Regions from separate parts of the Streptomyces sp. NPDC104106 genome, predicted to be linked through region 2. Evidence: riboswitches for the same ligand, from Rfam matches in the RefSeq annotation. Region 2 holds a riboswitch; the other holds the start of a gene.
The links. A riboswitch is a leader RNA that binds a small molecule or an ion and turns the genes downstream of it on or off. The one in region 2 is predicted to bind glycine.
Positions count from the first base shown of each region.

Region 1: it holds a riboswitch for glycine, as region 2 does, so the genes downstream of both, gcvT (glycine cleavage system aminomethyltransferase GcvT) here and gcvP (aminomethyl-transferring glycine dehydrogenase) in region 2, are expected to answer to the same signal.

Region 1 is NZ_JBVJMF010000008.1:325,259-340,659, forward strand. It holds gene ACZ60X_RS21475 (ABC transporter permease) at 1-56, opposite strand, end outside; gene ACZ60X_RS21480 (enhanced serine sensitivity protein SseB C-terminal domain-containing protein) at 339-1,175, opposite strand; gene ACZ60X_RS21485 (enhanced serine sensitivity protein SseB) at 1,350-2,141, opposite strand; partial or broken gene ACZ60X_RS21490 (AAA family ATPase) at 2,208-2,884, opposite strand; glycine riboswitch at 3,047-3,144, shown strand; glycine riboswitch at 3,145-3,259, shown strand; gene gcvT (glycine cleavage system aminomethyltransferase GcvT) at 3,304-4,431, shown strand; gene gcvH (glycine cleavage system protein GcvH) at 4,549-4,938, shown strand; gene glyA (serine hydroxymethyltransferase) at 4,944-6,209, shown strand; gene ACZ60X_RS21510 (L-serine ammonia-lyase) at 6,279-7,646, shown strand; gene ACZ60X_RS21515 (hypothetical protein) at 7,844-9,463, shown strand; gene ACZ60X_RS21520 (hypothetical protein) at 9,609-9,875, opposite strand; gene ACZ60X_RS21525 (hypothetical protein) at 9,872-10,495, opposite strand; partial or broken gene ACZ60X_RS21530 (hypothetical protein) at 10,514-10,834, shown strand; gene ACZ60X_RS21535 (hypothetical protein) at 10,933-11,124, opposite strand; gene ACZ60X_RS21540 (hypothetical protein) at 11,190-11,339, shown strand; gene ACZ60X_RS21545 (glycoside hydrolase family 25 protein) at 11,442-11,996, shown strand; gene ACZ60X_RS21550 (NADPH-dependent F420 reductase) at 12,043-12,705, opposite strand; gene ACZ60X_RS21555 (FadR/GntR family transcriptional regulator) at 12,842-13,534, opposite strand; gene ACZ60X_RS21560 (2-isopropylmalate synthase) at 13,755-15,401, shown strand, end outside.
Region 2 is NZ_JBVJMF010000015.1:208,856-224,256, forward strand. It holds gene modB (molybdate ABC transporter permease subunit) at 1-689, shown strand, start outside; gene ACZ60X_RS30935 (ABC transporter ATP-binding protein) at 686-1,966, shown strand; gene ACZ60X_RS30940 (TOBE domain-containing protein) at 1,995-2,414, shown strand; gene gcvP (aminomethyl-transferring glycine dehydrogenase) at 2,527-5,412, opposite strand; glycine riboswitch at 5,474-5,586, opposite strand; glycine riboswitch at 5,587-5,681, opposite strand; gene ACZ60X_RS30950 (PRC-barrel domain-containing protein) at 5,801-6,172, shown strand; partial or broken gene ACZ60X_RS30955 (DNA polymerase IV) at 6,094-7,589, opposite strand; gene ACZ60X_RS30960 (MerR family transcriptional regulator) at 7,657-8,340, opposite strand; gene ACZ60X_RS30965 (bifunctional nuclease family protein) at 8,602-9,075, opposite strand; gene ftsR (transcriptional regulator FtsR) at 9,159-9,896, opposite strand; gene ACZ60X_RS30975 (FHA domain-containing protein) at 9,939-10,772, opposite strand; gene ACZ60X_RS30980 (DUF881 domain-containing protein) at 10,963-11,799, opposite strand; gene ACZ60X_RS30985 (small basic family protein) at 11,805-12,137, opposite strand; gene ACZ60X_RS30990 (DUF881 domain-containing protein) at 12,134-13,042, opposite strand; gene ACZ60X_RS30995 (sugar phosphate nucleotidyltransferase) at 13,202-15,401, opposite strand, start outside.

The sequences.
Region 1 (15,401 bases), on a different contig from region 2:
TCCTCGGCCGCACCCGGGGCCGCTTCCGCGGCCGGCTCGTGCAATGGTGCCGTCATTAGGCTGGGACCCCTCTCAACCGGCGGTAGCCGGCCCGCACTTGCCGCTGGTAGCGGCATCAATCAGTCCGTCGTACACAGGGGCGAACCCCTTGAAGGGGGAGTCTTCAATGCCCGCGCGACAAGCCGCCAGCCTTGACGGCGAATGGATGCGCAACCGTGATGCAAGCAGGCGTTTCCTGGTATGCGGACAGTGAATTGCGGCGAGCGGACGGTAAGCGGGGACGAATCGGCCGAGTTGGTGGCCGAAAGCCGAGGTCGGCGGAGCCGGGGCCGGGCGGGTCAGTAGCCGCCGGGCACCGGCGGATAGCCGTAGCCGGCGGCCGGCGCCTGCGGCCGCGGGGGCGCCTGGAGCTGCGGCTGGGGCTGCGGGTTCGTCGGGGGGAGGGCCGCGTGGGCGTCGCGGTCGTAGAACGGGCGGGCGTTGCCCCGCATCCACATCACGACCGGGTCGTGGTCGTCGCTCATCGCGACGGTGGAGACCGGCAGGCCCTCGGGGACGGCGGCGACGGACTGCTGCATCATGGCGCGCACCGAGTCGACGGCGGCCGGGGAGGTGTCGTAGAGGTCGAGGCCGATGGCGAGGTACGGCGCGCCGAGCGCGGGCTGCACCCAGGCGCGGCGCAGGGAGCGCAGGGCGGGGGTGTGGTGGGCGTTCTGCGCGAGCAGGGCGTAGAACTGCGGGATCTCGATGCCCGGTTCGGTGAGCCGGAGGGGGCCGGCGGGCTGGCGGTCCAGGCCGGTGGCGATGCGCCGCAGATCGAGCCAGGGGATGCCGACGCCGCCGCCCGGGGCGTGCGGGTTGAGCCAGAGGCCGTAGTGGTCGGGGTAGAGGGTGCGGGCCACGTCGAGGCCGTCGACGACCTCGTACGAGCGGTTCCAGCCGCTGGCCGACAGCTCCTGCGCGGAGGTGACGCAGGGCGCGTACGGGAGGCCGTCGACCTCCATGGTCCCGTACTGCGCGTCCGGGGTGCCGGCCTGGCCGCGCCACAGGAGCATCCAGATCTGGCCGGAGGCGGGGGTGGCGAGGGCGCGCAGCAGGGCCTCGTAGGCGTCGTAGCGTCCGGGCGTGACCTGGCTCAGCGTGTGCTCGACGCTGCCGCTGTGGCTCGCGCTCACCTGTCGTGCCCTTCTCTTTTGCGTGCCCCGTGTGTGGGGACAGCTTATGCGCCCGGCGGGGCGCCGCCCTGGGCGCGTGCGCGGCTCAGTGGTGGGTTGTTCGCGCCCCTGCGGAGCAGCCGCGCATCGGACAGGGCCCCGCGCCCCTCGGGGCCGCTGCCGTCGGGCCGGCTCCTAGAGGCCGTATTGATAGAAGGGCCGCACGCTCGTCTTCATCCACTGGGCCACCGGGTCGTCCGTGACGTCCAGGAGGACCAGGCTGACCGGCCAGGCGACCGGGACGCGGCCCAGGGCGCGGCCGAGGGCGTCCATGGGGCGGGTGCGCAGGTCGCCCTCCCACTGGGAGAGTTCGACGCCGACGAACATGACCGGGTCGTCCGTCTCGACGGCGGCCAGGCAGCGGCGGGCGGTGAGGACCACGCCGGTCCCGGCGAACTCGGCGGACGCGGCGGAGAGGAAGTCGACCGGGTCGTCCTGCCAGTCGGGCTCGAAGAGGCGGACCCGGCCGCCGGTGTTCGGGCCGTCGAGGGGGGTGCGGCCGGCGCGGCACAGCTCGGCCACGGCGGCGGGCGGGAGCGGGATGCCGACCAGCGCGTCCGCGTTCACCGCGAGGCCGACCTGCGGGGGCAGGCCGCGCGCGAACTCGACGGCGGGGGCGATGGTGTACGCCATGTGGGGGCCGGCCGCCATGCGCAGCTGCTCCTCGGAGCTGAAGACGGGGACGTAGGCCTGGCCGTCGATCTCCAGCGTGGGCAGGTCGAGCGGGCCGCTGCCGGGGCCGCCGCCTTGGGGCAGCGGGATCCACAGGAAGCTGCGGCCCAGGACCTCGATGATCCGGCCGGCCGCGGCGGGTACGCCGAGGGAGGCCGCGAGCACCTCCTCCAGCTCGTTGCCGGGCCAGCCGCCGTGCGGGTGGGGGTGCGTCTGTGCCGGGAAGTCCGCGGGAATGTCCGCCGGGAAGTCCATCTGCCTACCGCCTGCTGGGAACCACTGCTGTGACCATGAAGGCTAGCGGGTGCCTGCGACAACCCCTCACCCTGTGAACACGATCCGGCGCAGGGCGTCCGCCGCGGGCCGGTCCAGCAGGGTTGCCGACGCCGGCGGGCAGCTCGCCCCGCTCCACCACGGCGAGCAGGCGGGCGGTCGTACGGCGGTGCCGGGCGAAGGCGTAGCGGGAGACACCCCGGCCGCGCTCGCGCTGGCCCGCGCGGGCGGCGGCGTAGGTGACGTCGAGCAGCAGCAGGTGCAGGGTGCCGCCACGGCGGCGGGCCTCGCGGGCGAGCAGGCCGCGCGCCCAGCTCCGGGTGCCGCAGGCGTGCACGACGACCCCCTCTCCGGTGCGCAGGGCGCGGCGCAGCCCGGCGATGGGGGTTCCCCCGCGCGAGCGCAGCCGAGCGTGGGGGAGGGCGAGGCGGACCAGGGGGGCGGTAGAGCGCGTAGGGCAGGAAGCGGGCATGCGCGCCTCCCAGCGGTCGCGGGTGTCCTGGGAGTCGACGCGGCGGCCGGGGACCGCGCGGTCCGTCAAGGTGGACTTTGCCGCTGCCGGGCAGGCCCGTGACCACCACCAGGCCGCCGGGGCCGAAGAGCAGGGCGTGCGGGCCGCGGCCCGCCCGGTCGCGCAGGTCGCGGACGACCGGGGCCGGCGCGGGACGCTGCCTCGGCACCGCGATGCCGGTGGTGGCGGTGGCGTACACCGGGGTCCTGTTCACCGTGATCGCCCTCCCCTGTCGACTCGGTAACAGTCATTCCCGTTACGAGTAAAGAGAAGGTAATGGACGGTGTCGGCGGCGGGGTCCGCTCCCTGCCACAGGTCGGTTACAAAAGCCCGCTCGCCGTGCAATGATGTGGCCGCCAACTGCATACCGGCCGCTTGAATCCGCGCGGGAGAGTTCCCAGCAGCCTTCGCTGGGACGCCGAAGGAGCAAGTCCCTCCCTTGAATCTCTCAGGCACCGTTACCGCGCGGGCGAGGCACATCTGAAAAGCGGGCCGCTCCCGGACAGCGGCTCCACCCAAGGTGCAAGCCGTGATCGTCCTCGTGGCGGTCCCGGCGAACCTCTCAGGTTCCGATGACAGATGGGGAGGAACGTTCCTCGCCCCATCCCTGTTGCCCTGGGAGACGACCGACCGATGAGCAGTACCGAACCCACCGAGCTGCGCCGTACCGCGCTGGACGCGCTGCATCGCTCGCTCGGTGCGACGATGACCGACTTCGCCGGCTGGGACATGCCCCTGCGCTACGGCTCCGAGCGCGACGAGCATGTCGCGGTGCGCACGAACGCCGGTCTGTTCGACCTCTCCCACATGGGCGAGATCACCGTGACCGGCGCCGAGGCGGCCGCCTTCCTGAACCACGCCCTGGTCGGCGACATCGCCTCCGTCGGCGTCGGCCGCGCCCGCTACACGATGATCTGCCGGGCCGACGGCGGCATCCTGGACGACCTGATCGTCTACCGGCTCGCCGAGACCGAGTACATGGTGGTCGCCAACGCCTCCAACGCCCAGGTGGTGCTGGACGCCCTCACCGAGCGCGCGGCCGGCTTCGACGCCGAGGTCCGCGACGACCGGGACGCCTACGCGTTGATCGCCGTCCAGGGCCCTCAGTCCCCCGGCATCCTGAAGTCCCTCACCGACGCCGACCTCGACGGCCTGAAGTACTACGCCGGCCTGCCCGGCACCGTCGCCGGCGTCCCGGCCCTGATCGCCCGCACCGGCTACACCGGCGAGGACGGCTTCGAGCTGTTCGTGAAGCCGGAGCACGCGGTGGAGCTGTGGCAGGCGCTGACCGAGGCCGGCGAGGGCGTCGGCCTGGTGCCGTGCGGGCTGTCCTGCCGGGACACCCTGCGCCTGGAGGCGGGCATGCCGCTGTACGGGCACGAGCTGACCACCTCGCTGACCCCGTTCGACGCCGGACTCGGCCGCGTGGTCAAGTTCGACAAGGAGGGCGACTTCGTCGGGCGCGAGGCGCTCGCCCAGGCCGCCGCGCGCGCGGAGCAGAACCCGCCGCGGGTCCTCGTCGGGCTGGTCGCCGAGGGCCGCCGCGTCCCGCGCGCCGGGTACGCCGTCGTGGCCGGCGGCGCGGTGATCGGCGAGGTCACCTCCGGCGCCCCCTCCCCCACCCTGGGCAAGCCGATCGCCATGGCCTACGTCGACGCGGCGCACGCGGCACCCGGTACCGAGGGCGTCGGCGTGGACATCCGCGGCAGCCACGAGCCGTACCGGGTCGTGGCGCTGCCGTTCTACAAGCGCCAGAGGTAAAAGACTGGGCGCGAGGCGTCCACGCGACGTGACGCTGCGCACATTTCCGCTGCTCAGCAGCGAATCCAGCCCTCCCCCCTTCATCAGCACTCCCGCGCGTACAGGAGAATTCAGGCCATGAGCAACCCCCAGCAGCTGCGCTACAGCAAGGAGCACGAGTGGCTGTCGGCCGCCGACGCGGACGGCGTCTCGACGGTCGGCATCACGGAACACGCGGCCAACGCGCTCGGCGATGTCGTCTTCGTCCAGCTCCCCGAGGTCGGCTCCACGGTGACCGCGGGCGAGACCTGCGGCGAACTGGAGTCGACCAAGTCGGTCTCCGACCTGTACTCGCCGGTCAGCGGTGAGGTCACCGAGGCCAACCAGGACGTCGTCGACGACCCGTCGCTGGTGAACTCCGCCCCCTTCGAGGGCGGCTGGCTGTTCAAGGTCCGCGTCGCGGAGGAGCCGGCCGACCTGCTCACCGCCGACGAGTACACCGCCGAGACCAGCGGCGAGGAGTCGTAATCCGCATGACCGTCCTGAACACGTCCCTGCACGAGCTGGACCCGGAGATCGCCGCCGCGGTCGACGCCGAGCTGAGCCGCCAGCAGTCCACGCTGGAGATGATCGCCTCCGAGAACTTCGCGCCGCTCGCGGTGATGGAGGCGCAGGGCTCGGTGCTGACCAACAAGTACGCCGAGGGCTACCCCGGCCGGCGCTACTACGGCGGCTGCGAGCACGTCGACGTCGCCGAGCAGATCGCCATCGACCGGGTCAAGGAGCTGTTCGGCGCCGAGTACGCCAACGTCCAGCCGCACTCCGGCGCCTCCGCCAACCAGGCGGCCCTGTTCGCGCTCGCCCAGCCCGGTGACACCATCCTCGGTCTGGACCTGGCGCACGGCGGCCACCTGACCCACGGCATGCGCCTGAACTTCTCCGGCAAGCAGTTCGACGTGGTCGCCTACCACGTCGACCCGGAGACCGGTCTGGTCGACATGGCGGAGCTGGAGAAGCTCGCCAGGGAGCACCGCCCGAAGGTGATCATCGCCGGCTGGTCGGCGTACCCGCGGCAGCTGGACTTCGCCGAGTTCCGCCGGATCGCCGACGAGGTCGAGGCGTACCTGTGGGTCGACATGGCCCACTTCGCCGGCCTGGTCGCGGCCGGGCTGCACCCGAACCCGGTCGAGTACGCGGACGTGGTCACCTCCACGACCCACAAGACCCTCGGCGGCCCGCGCGGCGGCATCATCCTCGCCAGGAAGGACTTCGCGAAGAAGCTGAACTCCTCCGTCTTCCCGGGCTTCCAGGGCGGCCCCCTGGAGCACGTGATCGCGGCGAAGGCGGTCTCCTTCAAGGTGGCCGCGGGCGAGGAGTTCAAGGAGCGCCAGCGCCGTACGGTGGAGGGTGCCCGCATCCTCGCCGAGCGCCTGACGGCGGCGGACGTGCGTCAGGCCGGGGTGGACGTGCTGTCCGGCGGTACGGACGTGCACCTGGTCCTGGTCGATCTGCGCGCCTCGGAACTGGACGGCCGGCAGGCCGAGGACCGGCTCCACGAGGTCGGCATCACGGTCAACCGCAACGCCGTCCCGAACGACCCGCGTCCTCCGATGGTCACCTCGGGCCTGCGCATCGGCACCCCCGCCCTCGCCACCCGCGGCTTCACGGCCGAGGACTTCGCCGAGGTCGCGGACGTGATCGCCGAGGCACTGAAGCCGTCGTACGACGCGCAGGCCCTCAAGGCGCGCGTGGAGGCGCTCGCCGACAAGCACCCGCTGTACCCGGGTCTGAACAAGTAAGTCCCCCGGTGGGGCACCCTGGGAAAGGGTGCCCCACCACCCCCTTTCCTGCTGTCTTGAGGAGTGACCGTGGCCATCTCGGTCTTCGACCTGTTCTCGATCGGCATCGGCCCGTCCAGCTCCCACACGGTCGGTCCGATGCGGGCGGCGCGCATGTTCGCCCGCCGGCTGCGCAACGAGGGCCTGCTCGGCCCGGTGGCGTCCCTGCGCTGCGAGCTGTACGGCTCCCTCGGCGCGACCGGCCACGGCCACGGCACCCCGAAGGCGGTGCTGCTCGGCCTGGAGGGCGCCTCGCCGCGCACGGTGGACGTCGAGACGGCCGACGACCGGGTGGCCGCGATCAAGGCGGCGGGACGGCTGAAGCTGCTGGGCGAGCACGAGATCCCGTTCTCCTTCGACGACGACCTCGTCCTGCACCGCCGCAAGGCCCTGCCCTACCACGCCAACGGCATGACGATCCGGGCGTACGACGCCGAGGGCGCCGAGCTGCTGACGAAGACGTACTACTCGGTCGGCGGCGGCTTCGTCGTGGACGAGGACGCGGTGGGCGCGGACCGCATCGTGCTCGACGACACGGTCCTGAAGCACCCCTTCCGCACCGGCGACGAGCTGCTGCGCCTGACGAACGAGACGGGCCTGTCGATCTCCTCGCTGATGCTGGAGAACGAGCGGGCCTGGCGCACGGAGGAGGAGATCCGGGCGGGCCTGCTGGAGATCTGGCGCGTGATGCGCGAGTGCGTCCAGCGCGGTATGAGCCGGGAGGGCATCCTGCCCGGCGGTCTGAAGGTCCGCCGCCGCGCGGCCGTCTCCGCCCGCCAGCTGCGCGCCGAGGGCGACCCGCTGGCGCACGCGATGGAGTGGATCACGCTCTACGCGATGGCGGTGAACGAGGAGAACGCGGCCGGCGGACGCGTGGTGACCGCCCCGACGAACGGCGCGGCGGGCATCATCCCCGCAGTCCTGCACTACTACATCAACTTCGTGCCCGGCGCCGACGAGGACGGCGTGGTCCGCTTCCTGCTGGCAGCCGGCGCGATCGGCATGCTGTTCAAGGAGAACGCCTCCATCTCCGGCGCCGAGGTCGGCTGCCAGGGCGAGGTCGGCTCGGCCTGCTCGATGGCCGCGGGCGCGCTGGCGGAGGTGCTCGGCGGCAGCCCCGAGCAGGTCGAGAACGCGGCCGAGATCGGCATGGAGCACAACCTGGGCCTGACCTGCGACCCGGTCGGCGGCCTGGTCCAGATCCCGTGCATCGAGCGCAACGGCATGGCCGCGGTGAAGGCGGTCACGGCCGCCAAGATGGCGATGCGCGGCGACGGCTCCCACAAGGTGTCCCTGGACAAGGTCATCAAGACCATGAAGGACACCGGCGCCGACATGTCCGTCAAGTACAAGGAGACGGCCCGGGGCGGCCTTGCGGTGAACATCATCGAGTGCTGAGGTGAACCCCGTGACGGGTGGGGTGCCGGCGGGCGCGGTGGTGACGGGCGGGGCGGCGCGTGTGCGCGTGCCGGTGGGCGCGGACGCGGAGCGGTGGGTCACCCGGGCCGGCTGCCGCCGTGTCCTGTTCGTCGTGCACAACGTGACCTCGGCGACGGCTGCTGGACGTCCTCCCGCTGCTCTCCGGCGACCTGCGCGTGCAGATGGTCGCCGCCTGCACCGGCTCCTCCCCGTTCCTGGCCGGAGTGCCCGGGCTGCTGGCCCGCGCGGGCCTGCCGGTCCTGCCCTGGGAGCAGGCAAGACAGACGCCCTTCGACCTTGCCGTGTCGGCCAGCTACGGCGGCGAACTGGCCGCCGTCCAGGGCAAGTTGGCCGTTCTGTCACACGGCGTCGGCTACAATAAGAGGCTGGCAACACCGGACAACACCGGACAACACCGGACAACACCGGTCTTCGGCCCGGCGCCCGACTGGCTCCTCCACGACGGACGGCCCCTCGCCGACGCCACCGTCCTCTCCCACCCCGAGCAACTGGAGCGGCTGCGCTCGGCCTGTCCGCAGGCGGCGCCCACGGCAGCGCTCGCCGGTGATCCGTGCTACGACCGCATCCTCGCCGCCCTCCCCCAACGCGCCCGCTACCGCCGGGCGTTGGGCGTGGGCCCCGGCCAGCGGCTGATCGTCGTCAGCTCCACCTGGGCCTCCCGCTCCCTCTTCGGCGGCACCGCGGAGCCGGCGGCGGACGATCTGCTGCCCTGGCTGCTGTCCCGTCTGACGGCGGAGCTGCCCGCCGACGAGTACCGGACCGTCGCGGTCCTGCACCCGAACATCTGGTACGGCCACGGCCCCGGACAGGTCCGGGCCTGGCTGGACGGCGCCCGGCGGGCCGGCCTCGACACGATCGACCCCCTCGACGGCTGGCGCCAGGCCCTGATCGCCGCCGACTGCGTCCTCGGGGACCACTCCAGCGTCACCTACTACGCGGCGTCCATCGGCGTCCCCGTCCTGCTCGGGGCCTTTGCCCAGCAGGACCTCGACCCGCTCTCCCCCGTCGCCGCCCTCGGCCGTACGGCGCCCCGGCTGGATCGCCGGGGCGGGCTGCGCGCCCAGATCGAGCGCGCTGTCGCGGCCCACGATCCCGGCCGGTACAAGGAGCTGGCGGAGCAGACCAGTTCCGCGCCGGGCGAGTCGGCCGCCCTCCTGCGCCGTCTGTTCTACGGCCTCATGGACCTGCCCGAGCCGGACGGGCACCCCGCGCTGCTCGACCCGCTGCCGCTGCCGCCGTACCTGCCCGCCCGGCGCACCGCCCCGGTCCGCGTGTTCGCCGGCGCTCCCGGCACGGACCCGCCGGAGGTCGCCGTCGTCCGGCACGCCGTGGCCGGGGCCGGAGCCGACCCGTCGGACCTCCCGGCGTGGGTCGACTCGGCGCACACGCCGGTGGACGAGGAGACGCGGGAGACCGCCGGCTGGACCTTGCCGACGTCGTCGTGCGGTACGCGGCCGGGGACGACCCACGGCTCGGGCCGCCGGCCGCCTGGACGGCGGAGACGCTTCAGCGTCACCCGCGGGCTGGCCGCCTATGTGGACGGGCCGGACCGCTGTGTGGTGCGCACCCGCGAGGGGGACCTCGTGCGGCTGTCCGCCGCCGCGGACCCCGACGGGCGGGCCGACCTGTGCGATCCCGCCGCCTACGCCTCCGCGCTGCACGCCTGGCTCGCGGGCGGCCGGGACCTGGCCGCGGCGGTGCCCGTGCTCACCGTGCGCACCGGCGCCGCGGCGCACCGCGTCACCGTCGAACCGCTTTCCGCGGGCCATCGCTGAACGGCTCCCGGGCACCGCGGGGGAGCCGGTCCGGGACCACGTGAGCCGAGCCGAGCGGCGTCGGGCCGCCCGCCCCGGACCCGTGCCGAGCCGCTCACCGGCCGGCCGGTGAGCGCCAGGCCGGGAGCCAGACCGGAATCAGGGGTCAGTCGGCCGGCTCGGCCAGGCGGGCCCGCACGCGGGCGAGGCCGAGCCGGTCCCCGTTCGCCTCGTACTGGGCGGCGGCGGTGCGCAGGTCCGCCACCTCCTGCGCCCGGCGGCCCGCCAGGCGGTGGCAGCGGGCCCGCGCCTCGACGGCGTCGGCCAGTTGCAGCCCCGCGCCCGCCGCTGACATCACCGTGACCGCCTCGTCCAGGCACACGCGCGCCTGCTCCGCGTCCCCGGCCGCCAGGTGCGCGTCTCCCAGGCTCATGTAGACGCGGCCCGCGTTGTAGCCGTCGCCGCCGCCCGGCAGCCGGCGGAACCGGGCGAGGCGCCGGCGAGGTCGGCGAACAGCACCCCCTCGGGAAACCGCGCCCGCAGTTCGTTCGCGCAGTGCACGGCGGCGGCGGTCTTGCCGATGCCGCCGGGCCCGGTGAGGACGGCGACGGCGGGCGCGCCCGGTGGGCGGTCCTCCTCGTCCAGCAGGTCCGTGAGCCAGGCGAGCACCTCGGTGCGGTCGGTGAAGGCCGCCGTCACCGGCGGCAGCATCTGCGGACGCGAGGCGCCGTGTGCCACGGCGGGCACGGTGCGCGGTGACAGCCAGGCGGCCTCCCGGACCCATTCCGTCGCCTCGCGGGCGAACTCCGGCGATCTGCGGGCGAGTTCGAGCAACTGCCGGGCAGCCGCCGTCTGCTCGGACTCGGTGACGGGGAGGGTCGGCCCGCCCGGACCGGCTGTCGCCGCCCCCGGGTCCTGCCCGCAGCGGCCCCGGCTCAGCAGGTCGTACAGCCGCTCGGAGATGCGCCGGCCCGCCTCGCCGCCCGCTCCGGAGAGGGCACCGGAGGCGACCGTGCCGACGGCCGACAACGCCACACCCATCAACGGTTCCATCACGGAAATCCCCCCAGCGTGAGCAAGCGCTGGCGGGTCAGTCACAGCAACCCGCTCGGCGACGACAACAACTGCGAGGACGCGAAGACCCCGGCCGAGCTGTACAGCAAGAACCGCAACCAGGACTTCGGCAGCTGCCTCGACAACATCGCGGCCTGGAACCAGCTCCACCCCGACCACCCGCCGAACACCTTCAAGATCGAGATGAAGGCGGGGTTCAACAACGACGCCGGGCTCGGTCCGGACGCGTTCGACACCCTGATCGACCAGAAGCTGGGCGGCAGCGTCTACAAGCCGTCCGACCTGCTGGGCTCGCGGTACTCGACGCTGGACTCGGCCGCGAAGGCGAACGCCTGGCCGAGCCGGGACGCCCTCAAGGGCAAGTTCCTCTTCGAGGTGATCCCCGGCACCGTGGAGATGAAGAACCCCTTCGACCACTACTGGACGGACCAGGAGTACGGCGACCACCTGCGCGACCTGTACGCGGCCGGGAACATCTCGCGGGCCGAGGCCTTCCCCACGGTGCTGGGCGCGGCGAACGGCGACCCCCGGGCGAGCCGCTGGACCTCCGACACCTCGATCAGGCCCTGGTTCGTGTTCTTCGACGGCGACGCGGCGACGTATGTCAACAATGGCTACGACACGTCGTTCTACGCCGCGAACCACTACCTCCTGATCACCGGACGCCGCCGGCGTGTCCCCCGCGATCTCCTCGACCAGCCCCACGGACGCCGAAGTGGCGGCCCGGCTGGCGCTGTTGGCCCGGGACCACGCGAGCATCATCACCTCGGACTGGTCGGCGAAGTCGGCGTCGGTACTCAGTTCGGTGGTCGACGGGGGGTGACGTTTCCCCCGCGCGGGGCGGATCGGGCGTGCCATCGTGGGGCATCACTCAACCAGCAAGGCCAACTCCTTATCCCCCACCGGCACGTCGAGGAGTCCCCACATGCTCCATGGCATCGATGTCAGCGCGTACCAGTCGTCCTCGTACGACACGAGCGGCCTCTCCTTCGCCTTCATCAAGGCGACGGAGGGCCGCACGTACGCCAACCCCCACGCCTCCGCCCAGGCCAAGACCGCCCGCGACGCCGGACTGGTCGTCGGCTTCTACCACTTCCTGTGGCCCGGCGACCTCACCGCCCAGGCCGAGTACTTCGTGACCGCGGCCCCCTCCCGGGAGGGCGACGTCCTCGCCGTCGACTGGGAGACCACGGGCGACGGCACCCGGGCGAGCAACGCCGAGAAGGACACGTTCATCCGCAAGGTGAAGCAGCTCCGGCCGCACCACCGGGTCGTGCTCTACACGAACAGGGACTTCTGGTTGAACGTCGACACGACGTCCTACGCGGGCGACGGCCTCTGGATCGCCGACTACGTCACGGCGGGCCGGCCCCGCATCAAGGCGAAGTGGCTCTTCCACCAGTACACCAGCGAACCCCACGACAAGGACGTGGCGAACTTCGCCGGCCTGGCGGACCTGAGGAGCTGGGCCGCGGGCTGAGGGCCGGGCGCCGGAGCGCCGGCCCCGGCGCCGGCCCCCGTCCGGGTCAGCCCCGGAAGGCCGCCGGGCGTTCCGGGGAGGCTTCCGCGAGGGCCTTCTCGACCGCCTCGGCCCCGGCCCGCAGGCCGTAGACCGGGGTGTCCGGCTGCTGGCGCCAGGAGTCGTCGATGCCGCCCGCGTCGACCGTGTCGAAGCCGAGTTCGTCGATCAGGGCGCGGACCTTCGCCTTGGCCGCCGCGTCGTCGCCGGCCACCGGCAGGGCCATGCGGTCGGGGGCGCCCTGGGGGCGGTGGCGGTCGAGGATGTCCTGGGCGTAGGTGCCGTTGAACGCCTTGACCACGGGGTGGCCGAGGTGCTGCTCCGTCCAGCGGCTCTCGGTCAGTCCCTCGTCCTCGATGGCGGCGATACGGCCGTCGCGCTGTTGCGGGTAGTAGTTGCCGGTGTCGATCACCGCCACGTCCCGCGCCGCGCCGTCCAGCAGGCCGGAGGGAAGGCTCGGGACCGCCTTCAGCGGGACCGTGACGACCACGATCTCGGCGCCCTTGGCCGCCTCCTCGGCCCGTACCGCGCTCGCGCCGGTCTCCTCGGCCAGTTCCCTGAGCGTCTCCGGGCCGCGGGAGTTGGCCACGGAGACGTCATGGCCGAGCGCGGTCAGACGCCGGGTGAGGTTGCCGCCGATGTTGCCCGCGCCGATGATGCCGATCTTCATGCCAGGCCTTCCGGGTCGTTTCATGCATGCGCATACTTCGGATACCCCCGACAACCCCTTCGGCGCCGCCCCTATTCCATGGCCTTCACACGGGAGTACCGGGTGGCGACGGGGCGGCCTCCACGGCCGGCCCCGGCTACTGCCGCTCCCGCAACAGCCCCAGCGTCTCCTGCAGCTCGCCCAGCAGCACCGCCGCCGCGCGCTCCGCGTCGCCCTCCGCGATGGCCTCGACGAGGGCCGCGTGGGTGGCGTCGTGGGTGTTGGGGTCGTCCTCGCGCAGCCGGGTGAGGTCCAGGAGGGTGCCGAGGCCCTCGCGCAGGACGGGGGCGAACTCGGTGAACAGGTCGGCCAGCACCGGGTTGTGGGCGGCGGCGACCACGGCCGTGTGCAGGGCGATGTCGGCCTCCACGAACCCGGCGTCGTCGCCGGCGGACGCCGCCCGTCGGCCCTCCAGCGCGGCGCGCAGCGCGGTGACGTCCTCGGCGGTGCGGCGCTCGGCGGCAAGGCGGGCTGCCTGGACCTCGACGCCCATGCGGACCTCGTAGACGTCCGTGACCGCGGCCCGGCGCAGCCGCGTGGGCCAGTCCTCGACGGGTTCGGTGGCGATGACGAAGACCCCGGCGCCGTGCCGCGGGCGCACCAGCCCGGCGCCGGCGAGCGCGCGCAGCGCCTCGCGGACGGTGGAGCGGCCGACGCCGAGTTCCCTGGCGAGGGTGGTCTCGCCGGGCAGCTTGGTGCCGACCGGCCAGTGGCCCGCGGCGATCTGGGCGCGCAGCCGGGCCGCGGCCTGCTCGACCAGGGGGCTGGGGCGGAGGGCGCCGAGCGGCATGGGGTTCACCAACTTGTCGTGATCAGGATCCCGAGGGGCGGAGTGTCCTGGAGCATTCTCACTTGTCTGAGGAGCTGAGGTGTGACTAGCGTACCCGCCGTGACGCGTTGCGGTCTGCTTCTCCTCGGCTGCCGCGGCGGGGTTTGACGCGACCGGCGCCCCGCCGCGGGACGCCGTGCTGCCGGTCACCGTCCGACCGAGCCGAAGGCAGTGACCACCGATGCAGGCCGTCTGGAACCCCCAGCGCCCCAGCCCCATGCCCTACCACCGCTACCGCCCCTACCAGGACCGGGTGACCGTCCCCGGCACCGACCGGCGGTGGCCGTCCGCCCGGCTCGAGCGCGCGCCCCTGTGGGTCCCCGTCGACCTGCGCGACGGCAACCAGGCGCTGGCCGAACCGATGGACACCCCGCGCAAGCGCCGTTTCTTCGACCTGCTGGTGGCGCTGGGCTTCAAGGAGATCGAGGTCGGCTATCCGTCGGCCAGCCGCACCGACTTCGACTTCGTACGGCACCTGGTCACCGGCGGGGCCGTGCCCGACGACGTCACGCCCGTGGTGTTCACCCCGGCCCGCGCCGATCTGATCGACCGGACCTTCGAGTCGATCGCCGGGCTGCCGCGCGCCGTGGTCCACCTGTACATCGCGACCTCGCCGGTGTGGCGGGACGTCGTACTCGGCCGGGACCGGGGCGCGGTGCGGCGGACGGTGCGGGAGGCCGCCGAGCGGATGGCGCGGCGGGCCGGGGACGCGCCGGGCGTCCGGTTCCAGTTCTCCCCGGAGACCTTCAACCTGACCGAGCCCGACTTCGTCCTCGAACTGTGCGACGAACTCACCGGGTTGTGGGACGCGAGCCCGGACCGGCCGGTCACCCACAACCTCCCGGCCACGGTCGAGATCGCCACTGCGAACGTGTACGCCGACCAGATCGAGTACATGCACCGCCACCTCGCCCGCCGCGACTCGGTGATCCTCTCCGTCCACCCGCACAACGACCGCGGCACCGGCGTCGCCTGCGCCGAACTGGCCGTCCTGGCCGGTGCTCAGCGGGTCGAGGGCTGCCTGTTCGGCAACGGTGAGCGCACCGGGAACGTCGACCTGGTGACCCTCGCCCTCAACCTGTTCGCCCAGGGCGTGGACCCCATGGTCGACTTCGGCGACATCGACGCCGTACGGCGCACGGTCGAGGAGTGCAACCGGCTGCCCGTCCACCCGCGCCACCCGTACGCCGGCGACCTGGTCCACACCGCCTTCTCCGGCACCCACCAGGACGCGATCAGCAAGGGACTCGCGCGACACGCCAGCCGTGCGGCCGAGCTGGGAGTGCCCGAGCGGCAGGCGCCGTGGGCCGTGCCGTATCTGCCGGTCGACCCGGCCGACGTGGGGCGGTCCTACGAGGCGGTGATCCGCGTCAACTCCCAGTCCGGCAAGGGCGGGGTGGCGTATCTGCTGCGCACGCACGCGGGCCTGGACCTGCCGCCGGGCATGCGGCCGGAGTTCTCGCGTCTCGTGCAGGAGGCGACGGACGACAGCGGCCGGGAAGCCACCCCGAAGGAGCTGTCCGAGCTGTTCAGGACCGCCTATCTGGCAGACGGCGAGATCGGGTTCGACTCCTGGACCGCGCATCGGGAGGACTCCGGGGCGCACCGGTTCACGGGCACACTCGCCACCGGGGCCCGTTGCGCCGGCACCGGCGGCACACCGCTTACGGCCCTCGCGGACGCGCTCGCGGGCGCCGGGTACGCGGTGCAGGTACGGGACGTGGTGGAGCAGCCGGACGGGGACGGCGGGGTCGTCGCCTACGCCGAGTGCCGGGTCGGCGGCCGGGTCCTGTGGGGCGCGGGCCGGGACACCTCCGGCCCCGCCGCC
Region 2 (15,401 bases):
CCTGGCGCACGCTGCCGGGCCAGCTGTCCAGCACGGGCGTCTGGCAGGCGCTCCAGCTGTCCCTGGTCAGCGCCACCGCCGCGACGGCCGTGAGCCTCGTCCTGGGCGTGCCGCTGGCCTGGCTGCTGGCCCGTACGGAGTTCCCGGGCCGGGGGTTCGTCCGCGCCCTGGTGACGCTCCCGCTCGTCCTTCCACCGGTGGTGGGCGGTGTCGCCCTGCTGCTGGCCCTCGGCCGCAACGGCGTCATCGGCCAGTGGCTGGACGCCTGGTTCGGCATCACGCTGCCGTTCACCACCACCGGCGTCGTGCTCGCGGAGGCGTTCGTCGCGATGCCGTTCCTGGTCATCAGCGTCGAGGGCACCCTGCGCGCGGCCGACCCGCGCTTCGAGGAGGCGGCCACCACGCTCGGCGCGTCGCGCTTCACCGCGTTCCGCCGGGTCACTTTGCCGCTGATCGCCCCCGGCATCGCCGCCGGCGCGGTCCTCGCCTGGGCCCGCGCGCTCGGCGAGTTCGGCGCGACGATCACCTTCGCGGGCAACTTCCCCGGCCGCACCCAGACCATGCCCCTCGCGGTCTACCTCGCGCTCCAGAACGACCCCGACGCGGCCATCTCCCTGAGCCTGGTCCTGCTCGCGGTGTCGATCGCGGTGCTGGCCGGCCTGCGCGACCGCTGGATGACACCCTCATGACAAACCCCCGTCCCACCACCCCGGACGCCACCACCCCCGGCCGCGCCCCGCACACCCCCACGCCGGCGCCCACGGACGGCTCCCGCCCTTCGCACCCGCCGGGGGAACCCGCGGCCGCCGACGGTGCCGCATCCCCGCAGGGGCCACCCACGCCCGGCGACGAAACCCGCACGGGTGGTGCGGCCGGGTGCCGCCAGCCGGGCGAAGGCCGGCGCCCCACCGCCCACCCGCACTCTCAGGACGGCCTCGACGCCCACCTCCTCGTCGACCGCACCGCGTTCCGCCTGGACGTCACCCTCACCGCCGCCCCCGGGGACGTCATCGCCCTGCTCGGCCCCAACGGCGCCGGCAAGACCACCGCCCTCCGCGCCCTCGCCGGTCTCCTGCCCCTCACCGGTGGCCACCTCCGGCTCGACGGCACCTCGCTGGAGCGCACCCCCCCGGAATCCCGCCCCGTCGGTGTCGTCTTCCAGGACTACCTGCTCTTCCCCCACCTGTCCGCCCTCGACAACGTCGCGTTCGGCCCGCGCTGCCACGGCGTCTCCAAGGCCGAGGCCCGTACCCAGGCGGCGGCCTGGCTGGAGCGCATGGGACTCGCCGGCCACGCCCACGCCAAACCCCGCCGGCTGTCCGGCGGCCAGGCCCAGCGGGTGGCCCTCGCCCGCGCGCTCGCCACCCGTCCCCGGCTGCTGCTCCTGGACGAGCCGCTGGCCGCCCTGGACGCCCGCACCCGCCTGGAGGTCCGGGCCCAGCTCCGCCGCCATCTCGCTCAGTTCGAGGCGGTCGCCGTCCTGGTCACCCACGACCCGCTGGACGCCATGGTGCTCGCGGACCGGCTCGTCGTCATCGAGGACGGCCGGGTCGTCCAGGAGGGCACCCCCGCCGACATCGCCCGCCACCCGCGCACGGACTACATCGCCCAGCTCGTCGGCCTCAACCTCTACCGCGGCCGGGCCGACGGGCACACCGTACGGCTCGACGCCGGGCCCTCGCTCACGACCACCGAGGAGCTGTCCGGGCCGGTCTTCGTGGCGTTCCCGCCCTCCGCGGTCACCCTGTTCCGGGACCGCCCGACCGGCGCGAGCGCCCGGAACCTGTGGCGCTGCGAGGTCGAGGGCCTGCAGACGCACGGCGACCAGATCCGCGCCGACCTCGTCGGCGACCTCCCGCTGGCGGCCGACCTCACCACGGTCGCCGCGGCCGACCTCGATCTGCACCCCGGCGCGGCCGTCTGGGCGACGGTCAAAGCGGCACAGACCCACGCGTACCCGGCCTGACCGAGTGGGCGCCCTACGGTGGGTGCCCATGACCCTGAGCATCCGCAACCAGCTGCCCGGCACCGTCACCGAGGTGAGCACCGGCGAGGCCATGGCCACCGTCCGGCTCCGGTTGGACAGCGGCCAGGACCTCATGGCCGCCATCACCCTGGAGGCCGCGCGGGACCTCGGCCTCGCCCCCGGCTCCGTCGTGCGCGCCCTGGTGAAGTCGACCGAGGTCTCCCTGGCCACCGGCTCCGTCAAGGGCCTGTCGATCCGCAACCGGCTCCCCGGCGCCGTCGTCGGCCTCACGCCCGGTGCCGTCATGGCCACCGTGAGGATCGCCGTCGACGGCGGCGAACTGACGGCGGCGATCACCAAGGACGCGGTCGAGGACCTCGGCCTCTTCGTGGGCTCGGACGTGGTCGCGCTCATCAAGGCGACGGAGGTGTCACTGGCGACCGCCTAGCGAACCGGCGATCCGCCGGAGACATGGCAGGGCCCCGCCCGGGGATGCGGACGGGGCCCTGAGATCACCGCTCCTTCGGTCCTCGTGGACGAGACCCGGCTCTCGTGGCGGCTCAGTCCTCGTACGCGTCCAGCGGCGGGCAGGAACACACCAGGTTGCGGTCGCCGAAGGCCTGGTCGATCCGGCGCACCGGCGGCCAGTACTTGTCCGCGGCCGAGACACCGGCCGGGAAGACGGCCTCCTCGCGGCTGTAGGCGTGCGCCCACTCACCGCCGAGCGCGGCGGCGGTGTGCGGGGCGCCCCGGAGCGGGTTGTCCTCGGCCGGCCACTCACCGGCGCCGACCTTGTCGATCTCCGCGCGGATGGCGATCATCGCGTCGCAGAACCGGTCCAGCTCGGTGAGGTCCTCGGACTCGGTCGGCTCGATCATCAGCGTGCCGGCCACCGGGAAGGACATGGTCGGCGCGTGGAAACCGTAGTCGATCAGCCGCTTGGCCACGTCGTCCACGCTCACGCCGGTGGCCTTGGTCAGCGGGCGCAGGTCGATGATGCACTCGTGCGCGACGAGGCCGCCGGGACCGGTGTAGAGCACCGGGTAGTGCGGCTCCAGGCGCTTGGCGATGTAGTTCGCGGACAGCACGGCCACCTGCGTGGCCCGCTTGAGGCCCTCGCCGCCCATCAGCCGGACGTACGCCCAGGAGATGGGCAGGATGCCCGCGGAACCCCAGGGAGCCGCCGAGATGGGACCCACGCCGGTCTCCGGCCCCGCCGCGGGCTGCAGCGGGTGGTTCGGCAGGTACGGCGCCAGGTGCGACCGTACGGCCACCGGGCCGACGCCGGGACCGCCGCCGCCGTGCGGGATGCAGAAGGTCTTGTGCAGGTTCAGGTGCGAGACGTCACCGCCGAAGTGGCCCGGCTTGGCGAGGCCGACCAGGGCGTTGAGGTTGGCGCCGTCCACGTACACCTGGCCGCCCGCCTCGTGCACCTGGGCGCAGATGTCGGCGACGTGCTCCTCGAAGACACCGTGTGTCGACGGGTAGGTGATCATCAGCACCGCCAGCTCGTCGCGGTACTGCTCGATCTTGGCGCGCAGGTCCGCGACGTCGATCTCACCGTCCTCGGCGGTCTTGACGACGACGACCTTCATGCCGGCCATCACGGCGCTGGCCGCGTTGGTGCCGTGCGCGGAGGACGGGATCAGGCAGACGGTGCGCTGGTCGTCGCCGTTGGCACGGTGGTAGCCGCGTACGGCGAGCAGACCGGCCAGCTCTCCCTGCGAACCGGCGTTGGGCTGGAGGGAGACCTTGTCGTAGCCCGTGACCTCGGCGAGCCGCTCCTCCAGCTCGCGGATGAGCGTGAGGTAGCCCTGCGCCTGCTCGGCCGGGGCGAAGGGGTGCAGCCCGCCGAACTCGGGCCAGGTGACCGGCTCCATCTCGGTGGTCGCGTTGAGCTTCATGGTGCAGGAGCCCAGCGGGATCATGCCGCGGTCGAGCGCGTAGTCGCGGTCGGAGAGCCGGCGCAGGTAGCGCAGCATGGCGGTCTCGGAGCGGTGCTGGTGGAAGACCGCGTGGGTCAGGTAGGCGTCGGTGCGCAGCAGCGCCTCGGGGAGGGCGTCCGCGGCGGCCGTGTCCAGCGCCTCGATGTCACCGGCGACGCCGAAGGCGGCGAGGACGGCACCGAGCCGCGCCCGGTCGGTCGTCTCGTCGCAGGCCGCGGAGACGTGGTCGGCGTCGACCAGGCGCAGGTTCACGCCGTTGTCGCGGGCGGCCGCGACGACCTCGGCGGCCTTGCCGGGCACGCGCGCGGTGACGGTGTCGAAGAAGGCGCCGTGGACGACCTCGACACCGCCGGCCCTCAGCCCCTCGGCGAGGACCGCGGCGTACCGGTGCGTCCGGCGCGCGATGGTCCTGAGTCCCTCCGGGCCGTGGTAGACGGCGTACATGCCGGCCATCACGGCGAGCAGCACCTGCGCGGTGCAGATGTTGCTGGTGGCCTTCTCACGGCGGATGTGCTGCTCACGGGTCTGCAGCGCGAGCCGGTAGGCCTTGTGGCCGTCGGCGTCGACGGAGACGCCCACGAGCCGGCCGGGCAGGCTGCGCGCGAACTTCTCGTGCACGGCCATGTAGCCGGCGTGCGGGCCGCCGAAGCCCATCGGCACGCCGAAACGCTGGGTGGTGCCGACGGCGATGTCCGCGCCCAGCTCGCCGGGCGAGGTGAGCAGGGTGAGCGCGAGCAGGTCGGCGGCGACGGTGACGAGGGCGCCGAGTCCGTGTGCCTGGTCGATGACCGGCTTGATGTCGCGTACGGCACCGGAGGCGCCCGGGTACTGGATCAGCACGCCGTTGATCTCGCGGGCGGCGATGTCGGCCGGGATGCCCGCGCTGAGGTCGGCGACGACGACCTCGACACCGGTCGGCTCGGCGCGGGTCTCGATGACGGCGATGGTCTGCGGCAGGGCGTCCGCGTCGACCAGGAACAGGCCCTTCTTGTTCCTGCCCATGCGCCGCGACAGCGCCATGGCCTCGGCGGCCGCGGTGCCCTCGTCGAGGAGGGAGGCACCGGAGGTGGGCAGTCCGGTCAGGTCGGCGACCATGGTCTGGAAGTTCAGCAGCGCCTCCAGGCGCCCCTGGGAGATCTCCGGCTGGTACGGCGTGTACGCCGTGTACCAGGCGGGGTTCTCCATGACGTTGCGCAGGATGACCGGGGGCGTGAACGTCCCGTAGTACCCCAGACCGATCATGGAACCGAGCACCTGGTTGCGGTCGGCCAGGGCGCGCAGCTCCGCGAGCACCTCCGCCTCGGTGCGGGCGCCCGGCAGGTCCAGGGAGTCGGCGTTCTTGATCACGTCGGGGACCGCGGCGGCGGTCAGCTCGTCCAGGGAGCCGTATCCGACCTGCGCGAGCATCTTGGCCCGCGCCTCGTGGTCGGGCCCGATGTGGCGCTGCTCGAAGGGAACGCCCGCTTCGAGGTCGGAGAGCGGGATGCGGTGGGCGGTCATTGCGGAGGCCTCCTGGTCTGACGCGACCTTCGAGGGGCACCACGGCGCGGGTACCCCGACGGCCTCCCCCTCTGTCATCTCGACCTGAGAGCTTCACCGGGCGCCCGAGGGACCCGGCTTTCACCGTCGGTGAGAGCGGAAGCCGTCGACACCCGCCCTGCTTTCCAGAGTGACCTCGCCCGTGCGGTACGTGAGCCTGAGAGATTCCGGGGAGGATTTGCTCCTTCGGCGCCTCCGAGGTGGTCGGAGGACTCTCCCGCGCGGGTTCAGCAGCCGACATCAGGTTACCAGCGAGGTCAACGCCTGAGCCCTCGAGTGGCCGCCTCCGTGAATGTGCTCTTTTGTAGTGCTTACGAATGAGTTGCGACCACGTGGAGGGAGAGCGACCGTGCAGACCGACATCGATCCGCGCAACCTGATCGGCCGCAAGGCGTTCGACCGCAACGGCACCAAGATCGGCACCGTCGACGAGGTGTACCTGGACGACGCGACCGGCGTACCCGAGTGGGCGGCCATACGCACCGGCCTGTTCTCCCGCGACGCCTTCGTGCCGCTGGAGCCGAGCGAACTCGTCGAGGGCACCCTCCACGTCCCCTTCGACCGCGCCCTCATCAAGGACGCCCCCGACTTCGGCGTGGGCCGCCACCTCTCCCCCGAGCAGGAACTCCAGCTCTACCACCACTACGGCCTCGACACCGCCCCGCCGCCGTCCCTCCCGGACCACGACTTCGGCAAGCTGGCGGGCACGGAGGAGAGCTGAGCAGGGTCCCCCCTCACACATCGGCGGGATGGCCGTGCGGTGCCCCGCCCGGCCGGCCGGGTCCGGCGGGCGGGCGAGCGGGATCCGGCACCAACGGCAACGGATCCGACGGCTCCAGCGCGGGGTCGCCCACCAGGAACGTCCGCACCCTGCCCGGAGGGGACTGCGGCGTCTCGAACCGCACCGTCACCCTCCCCAGGCCGCTGCCCTGCACCCACCCGGGCCCGTACTCGGCGTGCCGCACGTCCTGCCCGGCCCGCCACTGCCGTTCAGGGGGCTCGGGGCGCCGCTCGACAGCCGGGACGACCGCGCCCTGCGGCTCGTCAGCCGAAGCCGCGGGGACGGGCATGGCCTGTGCGAACAGGTCCTCCTGTGTGTAGTCGGCGAGGCCGGACACGCCCACACCGAGCAGCCGTACCCCGCCCGTGGTGTCCACGGAGTCCAGCAGCCGCGCCGCGGCCTCCCGGACGACCGCCGGGTCGTCCGTGGGCCCCCTGAGCGTCTCGGAGCGGGTCAGCGTCGAGAAGTCGTACCTGCGCACCTTGAGCACGATGGTCCGCCCGGACAGCCGGGCATCGCGCAGGCGCCGCACGCACCGGTCGGCGAGCCGCTGCACCTCCAGTCCGATCCGCGGCCGGTCGTGGATGTCCACGTCGTAGGTGTCCTCGACCGACACCGACTTCGCCTCGCGCTCGGCCACCACGGGACGGTCGTCATGGGCCAGCGCCATGGCGTACAGCGCGTGCCCGTGCGCCTTGCCGAGCAGCCGTATCAGCTCGTCCTCGCCCGCCTCGGCCAGCTCCTCGACCGTGGTGATCCCGGCTCTGCGCAGATGATCGCCGGTCGCGGGGCCCACGCCGGGCAGCGTCCGCACGGGCATCGGCCCCAGCAGCGCCCGCTCGGTCCCCGGCTCGATGAGCACCAGCCCGTCGGGCTTGGCCTGCTCGGAGGCGATCTTCGCGAGCATCTTGGACGCCGCGAGCCCCACCGACCCGGTGAGCCCGGTGACCGCCCGGATGTCCGAGCGCAGCCTGGCCCCGGCCAGCCGGGCCGACTCCTCGTCCCAGGCCGTCCCACCGGCGTCCAGGTCCACGAACGCCTCGTCCAGGCTCAGCGGCTCCACCAGCGGCGACAGCTCCCGCAGCAGAGCCATCACCTGCTCGCTGATCGACCGGTACACCCCGAAGCGCGGGACCAGATACGCGGCGTTGGGCGCCAGCCGGCGGGCCTGGGCCATGGGCATCGCCGAGTGCACCCCGAAGACCCGTGCCTCGTATGACGCGGTGGCCACCACACCGCGCGGACCGAGCCCGCCCACCACGACCGCCTTCCCGCGCAGGCTCGGCTTGGCTGCCTGCTCCACCGAGGCGTAGAAGGCATCCATGTCGAGATGCAGGATGGTCGGCGCGTGTCTCACACCACCGATGCTGCACCACGGCACTGACAATGCCGTGGCGCGGGACACCGGGCGCGGGATACGGCGGTCAGACCGCCCGGTTGCGGCGGCGGGCCAGCTCGTCCGCGGGGTTGTGCCCGACGAGGGTCTCGCCGGTGTCGATGCGCTCACCGTGCAGCTGGGAGAGCGCGCTTTCCACATCCCGCCACACCACGCCGACGGCGATCCCGAAGATGCCCTGACCGCCCTGGAGCAGGGCGTGGACCTCGTCCGGGGAGGTGCACTCGTACACCGTGGCGCCGTCGCTCATGAGGGTCATCCGCTCCAGGTCGCGGAAACCGCGTTCCCTCAGGTGCTGGACGGCCGTGCGGATGTTCTGCAGCGACACCCCGGTGTCCAGGAACCGCTTCACGATCTTCAGGACGACCACGTCCCGGAAGCTGTACAGCCGCTGGGTGCCCGACCCGTAGGCGGGCCGCACGCTCGGCTCGACCAGACCGGTGCGCGCCCAGTAGTCGAGCTGCCGGTAGGTGATGCCCGCGGCCGCGCACGCCGTGGGCCCGCGATAGCCGATCTGTTCGGACGTCATGGACGCCGCCCCTCCGCCGTCCGGTACCACCGTCGGCCGCCGCGGAGCGTGGTCGACCGCGCCGCTCGCCTGGGGGTACCCCCCGTTCGAGCGCAGCTGTGAACTCGGGGGAGGGTACGGACCGCTCTCCCCGAACCCGCGTCCGGGGGCACCCCCAGCCGTACCGTCGCCGCTGGTTCTCACGCCGACCTCCGTCCTTGACCTGCCTTCTCGACGGTAGGCAGTCACCAGGGGTGCGTCAACGATCGCCACACTCGGCACGCCGAGTGATAATCACCCTAGGAGTGGTTTCCCGTGTCCCACCGCGGGGAAAGGCTAGCCGAATGCCCTCGTGGGGAGCCGCAGGACGCTCTCGATCGCCGGTGGCACAGGCCCGCACACGCCGCCCGCAGGAGCCCTGGCAGCCGGTGTCCACCGGCTGCGCGCGGTCAGCTGCCCCTCGGCTCACTGGTTGCTGGTGCCGAAGTCCTCGGGCGAGATCTGGTCGAGGAACTCGCGGAACTTCTCCACCTCGTCCTCCTGCTCGTCCGGGATGGCGATACCGGCGTCGTCCAGCACCGTGTCACTGCCGTAGATCGGCGTCCCGGTGCGCAGCGCCAGCGCTATGGCATCGGAGGGACGGGCGCTGACCTCGACGCCGCTGGCGAAGACCAGCTCCGCATAGAAGACGCCCTCCCGCAGGTCGGTGATGCGTACTTCGGTCAGCTCCTGGCCGACGGCCTCCAGCACGTCCTTGAACAGGTCGTGCGTCAGCGGTCGGGCGGGGGCCATGCCCTGCTGGGCGAAGGCGATCGCCGTCGCCTCCCCCGGCCCGATCCAGATGGGGAGGTAACGGTCGCCCCCCACTTCGCGCAGGAGCACGATCGGTTGGTTGGAGGGCATTTCGACCCGGACACCTACGACATCGAGCTCGTTCACACAGCAACCCTAGGCCGTGCCCGGGACGTTTGGGTAGTCGGGCCGGGAACAGGTGCCCGATCCGGCGGGCCGGCGGCCCGCTGTCAGGGCAGCCGTACGCCGAGCGCGCTCTTCACCAGGGCCGCGTGCAGCTTCACCGTGAGCACCGCCAGCTCCTTGGTACGGGCCTCGGCGAGTGCCCTGGTCTGGGGGTTGCGGTGGCGCTTGAGCGGGGCCACCACCTGGTCGACGAGCCCGGCCTCGCGGTCGGCGGCCGCCTTCATCACCCGAAGGTGACGCGGCTCGATCCCGAACCGGCCCAGTTCGGCCACCAGAGCGGCCACGGTGACCGACTCCGCGTCGTAGGCCCCGTCCGCCAGCGGAGCGAGGAGCCCGTACGACTCCCACTCCTTCAGCTCGCCCTCGTCGATGTCCGCCGCCGCCAGCAGCTCGGCCCGCCCCACCCGGGCGACCGTGGGCACCGGCGCCGGCTCCGGACGCTCCTCACCAGTGCGCTGACGCCCGACGAGGGGCAGCTGGACGGCCTCACCTCGCTCCATGGCGTCCAGATGCTCGCGGATCACCTTGAGCGGCAGATAGTGGTCCCGCTGCATCCTCAGCACGTGCGCCAGGCGCTCCACGTCCCCGGCGCTGAACTTGCGGTATCCCGAAGGGGTGCGCTGCGGCTCGATGAGCCCCTCCGACTCCAGGAAACGGATCTTGGAGATCGTGACGTCGGGGAACTCCTCGCGCAGCGCGTTCAGCACCGTGCCGATGCTCATCAGCCCGCTGTCCCTGGCGGCGGTGCCGCTTCCGGCACCACCGCTCGGTGTATGAAGCATGGACCTTCCCTGGGGTCCCCCCGGACACCGGTCCGGGGGCGGTCAGAAGCCCTGCTGCCGGCTCGCGTAGAACACCAGCCGGTACTTGCCGATCTGCACCTCGTCGCCGTTGTGCAGGGCGACCTGGTCGATCGGCTCTCGGTTGACGTACGTGCCGTTCAGGCTGCCCACGTCGGCGACGGTGAACGAGCCGTCCGGGGAGCGGCGGAACTCCACGTGCCGCCGGGAGACCGTCACGTCGTCGAGGAAGATGTCGCTCTGCGGATGCCGGCCGGCCGTGGTCAGGTCGGAGTCCAGCAGGAAGCGGCTGCCCGAGTTCGGCCCCCGGCGCACCACCAGCAGCGCCGAGCCCATCGGCAGCGCGTCCACCGCGGCCTGCGCCTCGGGCGACAGCATCGGCACCTGCGTCTGGCCGGTCATCTCGGAGTCGTACGCCTCGAGACCGGAGATCGAGATCGTGGACGTCGTCTCGGAGGCGCGCTCCGGCGTCACTCCGGGGCGCAGCGGTGCACCGCAGTTGGAACAGAAGCGGGCGCTCTGCGCGTTGCGGTTTCCGCACCTCGTACACACCAGGACCGACATGGACGGATCCTCCTGCCGCGGCTGCCCCGCCGGCGCATTGGACGCGTACGGACCGGAGGCGAACCCTCCACCCGTACCTGAGGTTGACGGTTGCCCGAAACCTATGCCGCCGGACTGCGCAGGGTCAACCGACGCCCCGCCCTGACCTCCGGAAATGTCACCACCCGGACCAGCCACCTGGTCCCGGAACAGCGGGCGCCGACCCTCCGCGTCGGGCTGGGCACGATGACGAGCGGTCGCGTTGTCACTGCCCTCTCGCGCACTCTTGCCGAACAACTTCGCAAACAACTTCACGGGCGATTCCCCTTGACCGAAACAGACCCGCCCGTGGGGCAGGACGAACCCAGATTGCCTACACCGGCCGAGCCGGACATCCTCACAACGTCCGTATCCACCAAACAGTTTCCACCACGCACCACGCCTTCGGTGCGCCGACCCCCCGCAACCTCATGCCCCTGCCGGACGTCCCCCATGCACCGCCGGTTCACTGCGAGGACGACCGAGCGTAGTCAGGCCGCTTCGCCTGCCGCAAGGCGTCCACGACGATCTTGTCCGACCGCACCACCGAGACCGTGGCCTGCTCCTTCTCCAAGGTCTGCACCACTCCTCCCGGGATGTTCAGCGCCGGCTCCAGATCCTGTGGCCTGCCGATGACCTGGAAACGATAGGGGGCGTTGATCTTGTTCCCGTCGACGCTCACACCGTTGCCGGAGTCCGCGAAGTACGTGTTCGCGACCACGCGCACCCCGTTGAGCTGGATCGCCTCCGCACCGGCCGCACGCAGCTCCTGGACCGCGTCGAGCAGCATGTCCGCCTTGACCGTCCCTTTCGTGTCCTCGACCGTCATCGTGATGCCGGGACCCTGCGCCGCCACGGTGCCCGCCAGAATGCCGAGTTGCCTCTCCTTCTCGGCCGTCTGCTTGCGGGCCTCCGCCGCCTGGTCGGAGCTGCTCTGCAGCTCCTGGCGCTGCTTTTCGAGTCCCTGCTTCTCGTCCTGAAGACGCTGAGTACGCGAATCCAGTTCATCGAGGATGCGCACAAGATCTTCCTGCCGGGCGCCCCGCAGCGCGCTGTCGGTGTCGCTGTTCGACGCCACCTGCACGGCCAAACCGAAACCGAGCCCGAACAGCAGCAGGGCGACGATGAGTTGGGCCCGGGTGAAGCGCGGCGGCCACAGGCCTTTCACCAGCCGCTGCCGTCCGGTCAGCGGCTCCTGCGGCGGCTCACCGGAGGCCGCTCCCGACTCGGGTGCCGCCGGCGGCACCTCGGCCGGCAGTTCCTTGCGCAGCCTGTTCTCCGGCTGCTCGTTCGGCTCGCTCATGGGTCTCACGCCCGGAACACGTGACGCCGGATCGCCGCGGCGTTGGAGAAGATCCGGATGCCCAGGACCACCACGACACCCGTGGACAGCTGCGCGCCCACGCCCAACTTGTCGCCGAGGAACACGATCAGGGCCGCGACGACCACGTTCGACAGGAACGACACCACGAAGACCTTGTCGTCGAAGATCCCGTCGAGCATGGCCCGCAGACCACCGAAGACGGCGTCCAGCGCCGCGACGACGGCGATCGGCAGATACGGCTCGACGACCGCCGGAACCTCCGGACGGACCAACAGGCCGGCCACGACTCCCACGACGAGGCCCAGTACGGCGATCACGATGTGCCCTTCTCAGTCTTCTCGGTGCTCGGCTGTGCAGTACGGACGATCACACTCGGTGCGGCGGGCAACCGTACGTCGCCCTCGGTGGAAATGGTGGCGCGGATCCCGAAGTTCTCCTCCAGGGCATGCAGGTAGAGCCCGTCGGCGCTGTTCTGGAACTCGGTGCTCAGCCGCTCCCCGTCCCCCACCGCCAGCACCGTGTACGGCGGCACGAGCGGCCTGTTGTCGACCAGTATCGCGTCCCCCGCGGCCCTGATCGCGGACAGGGCCGTCAGCCGCTGCCCGTTGATGGAGACGGCCTCCGCCCCCGATGCCCACAGCCCGTTGACCACGCGCTGCATGTCGCGGTCGCGCACCCGGCCGCTGTCGGAGAAACCGGAGGTCTCCCGCGGATTGCTGCCGTCACCGCCGGTGCTCGCCTCCTTGGCGTCGTTCACGACGAGCTTGACCCCCGGCCCGTGGACCTCGGTCGCGCCCGACAGCAGGCCCACCAGATCGGCCTGCCCGCTGCCGCCGCTCGACTTCAGCGCCGCCCGCTGGCGCGCGCTGACGTCCTGCCGCAGCTGGTCCACCGTGTGCTCCAGCCTGTCCGCGTTCGCGGTCTCGCTGTCGACGCGGTCGATCAGCTCCTGGCGCTCCTTGGCCACCCCCGGCGCCGCCACCCGCGCCTGCGCCGCGCCGAGGGTCACGACGAGCGCCGCCAGCACGAGACCGCCCGCGAGCCCCAGTTTCGCCCGGAGCGTCCTGGGCAGCCCGCCCTCGCCCTCGGACTTCTTCCGGGCGGCGGCCTCGGCGTACCCGTCGTCGAGGCTGTGATCCATGACATTGGTGATCAACGACATGGAGGCGTCCGGGCGCTGCGGCCCCGCAGGGCTGCTCCGAACGGGGGGTTGCTGCGGCATGCCGCACATCGTCGCATGTCGCGGGCGGTACCTCCGAATGGCCCCACCGACGTGCCGGACAGGCACCCTTGGGGACACTTGTCCGGCACGCGCGTGTGCGTGGGTTCTCCGGTCCGGCGCGGGGTGCCGCCGCCCTTGCCCGGTCGGCCGCGCGGCTCCTTACCGGCCGGCGCTGTCCACGACGGCCGACCACTCGTCGAGCAGGCTCTGCGCGGAGGCGTCGTCGGGCCCCTCCGCCCACAGATGGGTGACCGCCTCGGCCGGGTCGGGCAGCACCATCACCCAGCGCCCGTCGGTCTCCACGACCCGCACTCCGTCGGTCGTGTCGACGAAGCGCTCTCCGGCCGCTTCCACGACCCGCCGCATGACCAGGCCCTTGACGGCCCACGGCGTGGCCAGGTCCCGCTTCAGGACGTGGGCGCGCGGGATCCGCGCATCGATCTGGCTGAGCGTGAGCTGCGTCCGGGCGACCAGCCCGATCAGCCGGACGAAGGCCGCCGTCCCGTCGTACACACCGCTGAACTCGGGGACGATGAAGCCGCCCTTGCCGTCGCCGCCGAAGATGGTCCCTTCCTCGCGCCCCACGCGCGTGAGATCGTCGGGCGAGGTCGTGGTCCACTCGACCTGCGTGCCGTGATAGGCGGCCACCTGCTCGGCGATCCGGGTCGTGGTCACCGGCAGCGCCACCCGCCCGCTGCGCCGCTCCGCGGCCACCAGGTCGAGCATCACCAGCAACGCCCGGTCGTCCTCGATGATCCGGCCCTTCTCGTCCACGAGCGACAACCGCTCGCCGACGGGGTCGAACCGCACTCCGAAGGCGGCACCGGAGGACGCCACTATCTCGCCGAGCCGCACCAGCCCGTTGCGCCGCATCTCGGCCGTCTCCGTGGGCCGCGACTCGTCCAGACCGGGGTTGATGGTCAGCGAGTCCACGCCGAGCTTGCCGAGCAGGCTGGGCAGCACCAGCCCGGCGCTGCCGTTGGCGGCGTCCACGACGACCTTCAGACCGGACTCGGCGATACCCGTGGTGTCGACGTTGCGCAGCACGGTGCCGGTGTACGAGTCGAAGACGCTGGCCGGGAAGTACAGGTCGCCGATCTCGCCGGGGAAGGCCCGCCGGTACTCCTGCCGCGCGAACACCCGGTCCAGCTTGCGCTGGCCGCCCTGCGACAGGTCGGCGCCCTGCCCGTCGAAGAACATGATGTCGACCGAGTCGGGCACCCCCGGAGAGGTCCGGATCATGATGCCGCCGGCACTGCCGCGCGCGGTCTGCTGACGGGCCACGGGCAGCGGCACGTTCTCCAGGTCGCGTACGTCGATGGCGCTGGCCTGCAGCGCGGAGATCACCGCCCGCTTGAGGGCACGGGCACCACGGGAGTGGTCGCGGGCGGTGGTGACGGTCGAGCCCTTCTTCAGAGTGGTCGCGTACGCCCCGGCCAGCCGCACCGCCAGCTCGGGCGTGATCTCCACGTTCAGGATGCCGGACACACCGCGGGCGCCGAACAGATTGGCTTGGCCTCTGGACTCCCAGATGACCGAGGTGTTGACGAAGGCGCCGGCTTCGATCGTCTTGAACGGATAGACCCGCACGTTGCCCTGGACGATCGATTCCTCACCGATCAGGCACTCGTCACCGATGACCGCGCCGTCCTCGATGCGGGCGGCACGCATGATGTCAGTGTTCTTCCCTACGACACAGCCACGCAGATTGCTGTGCTGGCCGACATACACGTTGTCGTGGACGACGGCCTTGTGCAGGAAGGCACCGCTCTTGACGACGACGTTCGAACCGACGACGGAGTGCTCACGGATCTCCGCGCCGGCCTCCACCTTCGCATAGTCGCCGATGTACAGCGGCCCGCGCAGGACGGCGTCGGGGTGCACCTCGGCGCCTTCCGCGACCCAGACGCCGGGCGAGATCTCGAACCCGTCGACATCGACGTTGACCTTGCCTTCGAGGACGTCGGCCTGGGCCTTCACATAGCTCTCGTGGGTGCCGACGTCCTCCCAGTAGCCCTCCGCGACATAGCCGTAAATCGGCTTGCCTTCCTTCATGAGCTGCGGAAAGACATCACCGGACCAGTCGACCGGAACATCCGGTTCGACATAGTTGAAGACCTCGGGCTCCATGACGTAGATGCCCGTATTGACGGTGTCCGAGAAGACCTGACCCCAGGTCGGCTTCTCCAGGAAGCGTTCGACCTGGCCTTCCTCGTCGACAATGGTGATGCCGAACTCCAGCGGATTGGGCACACGGGTCAGACAGACCGTGACCAGCGCGCCCTTCTCTTTGTGGAAATTGATCAGGTCGGTGAGGTCGAAGTCGGTCAGGGCATCACCGGAGATGACGAGGAAGGCA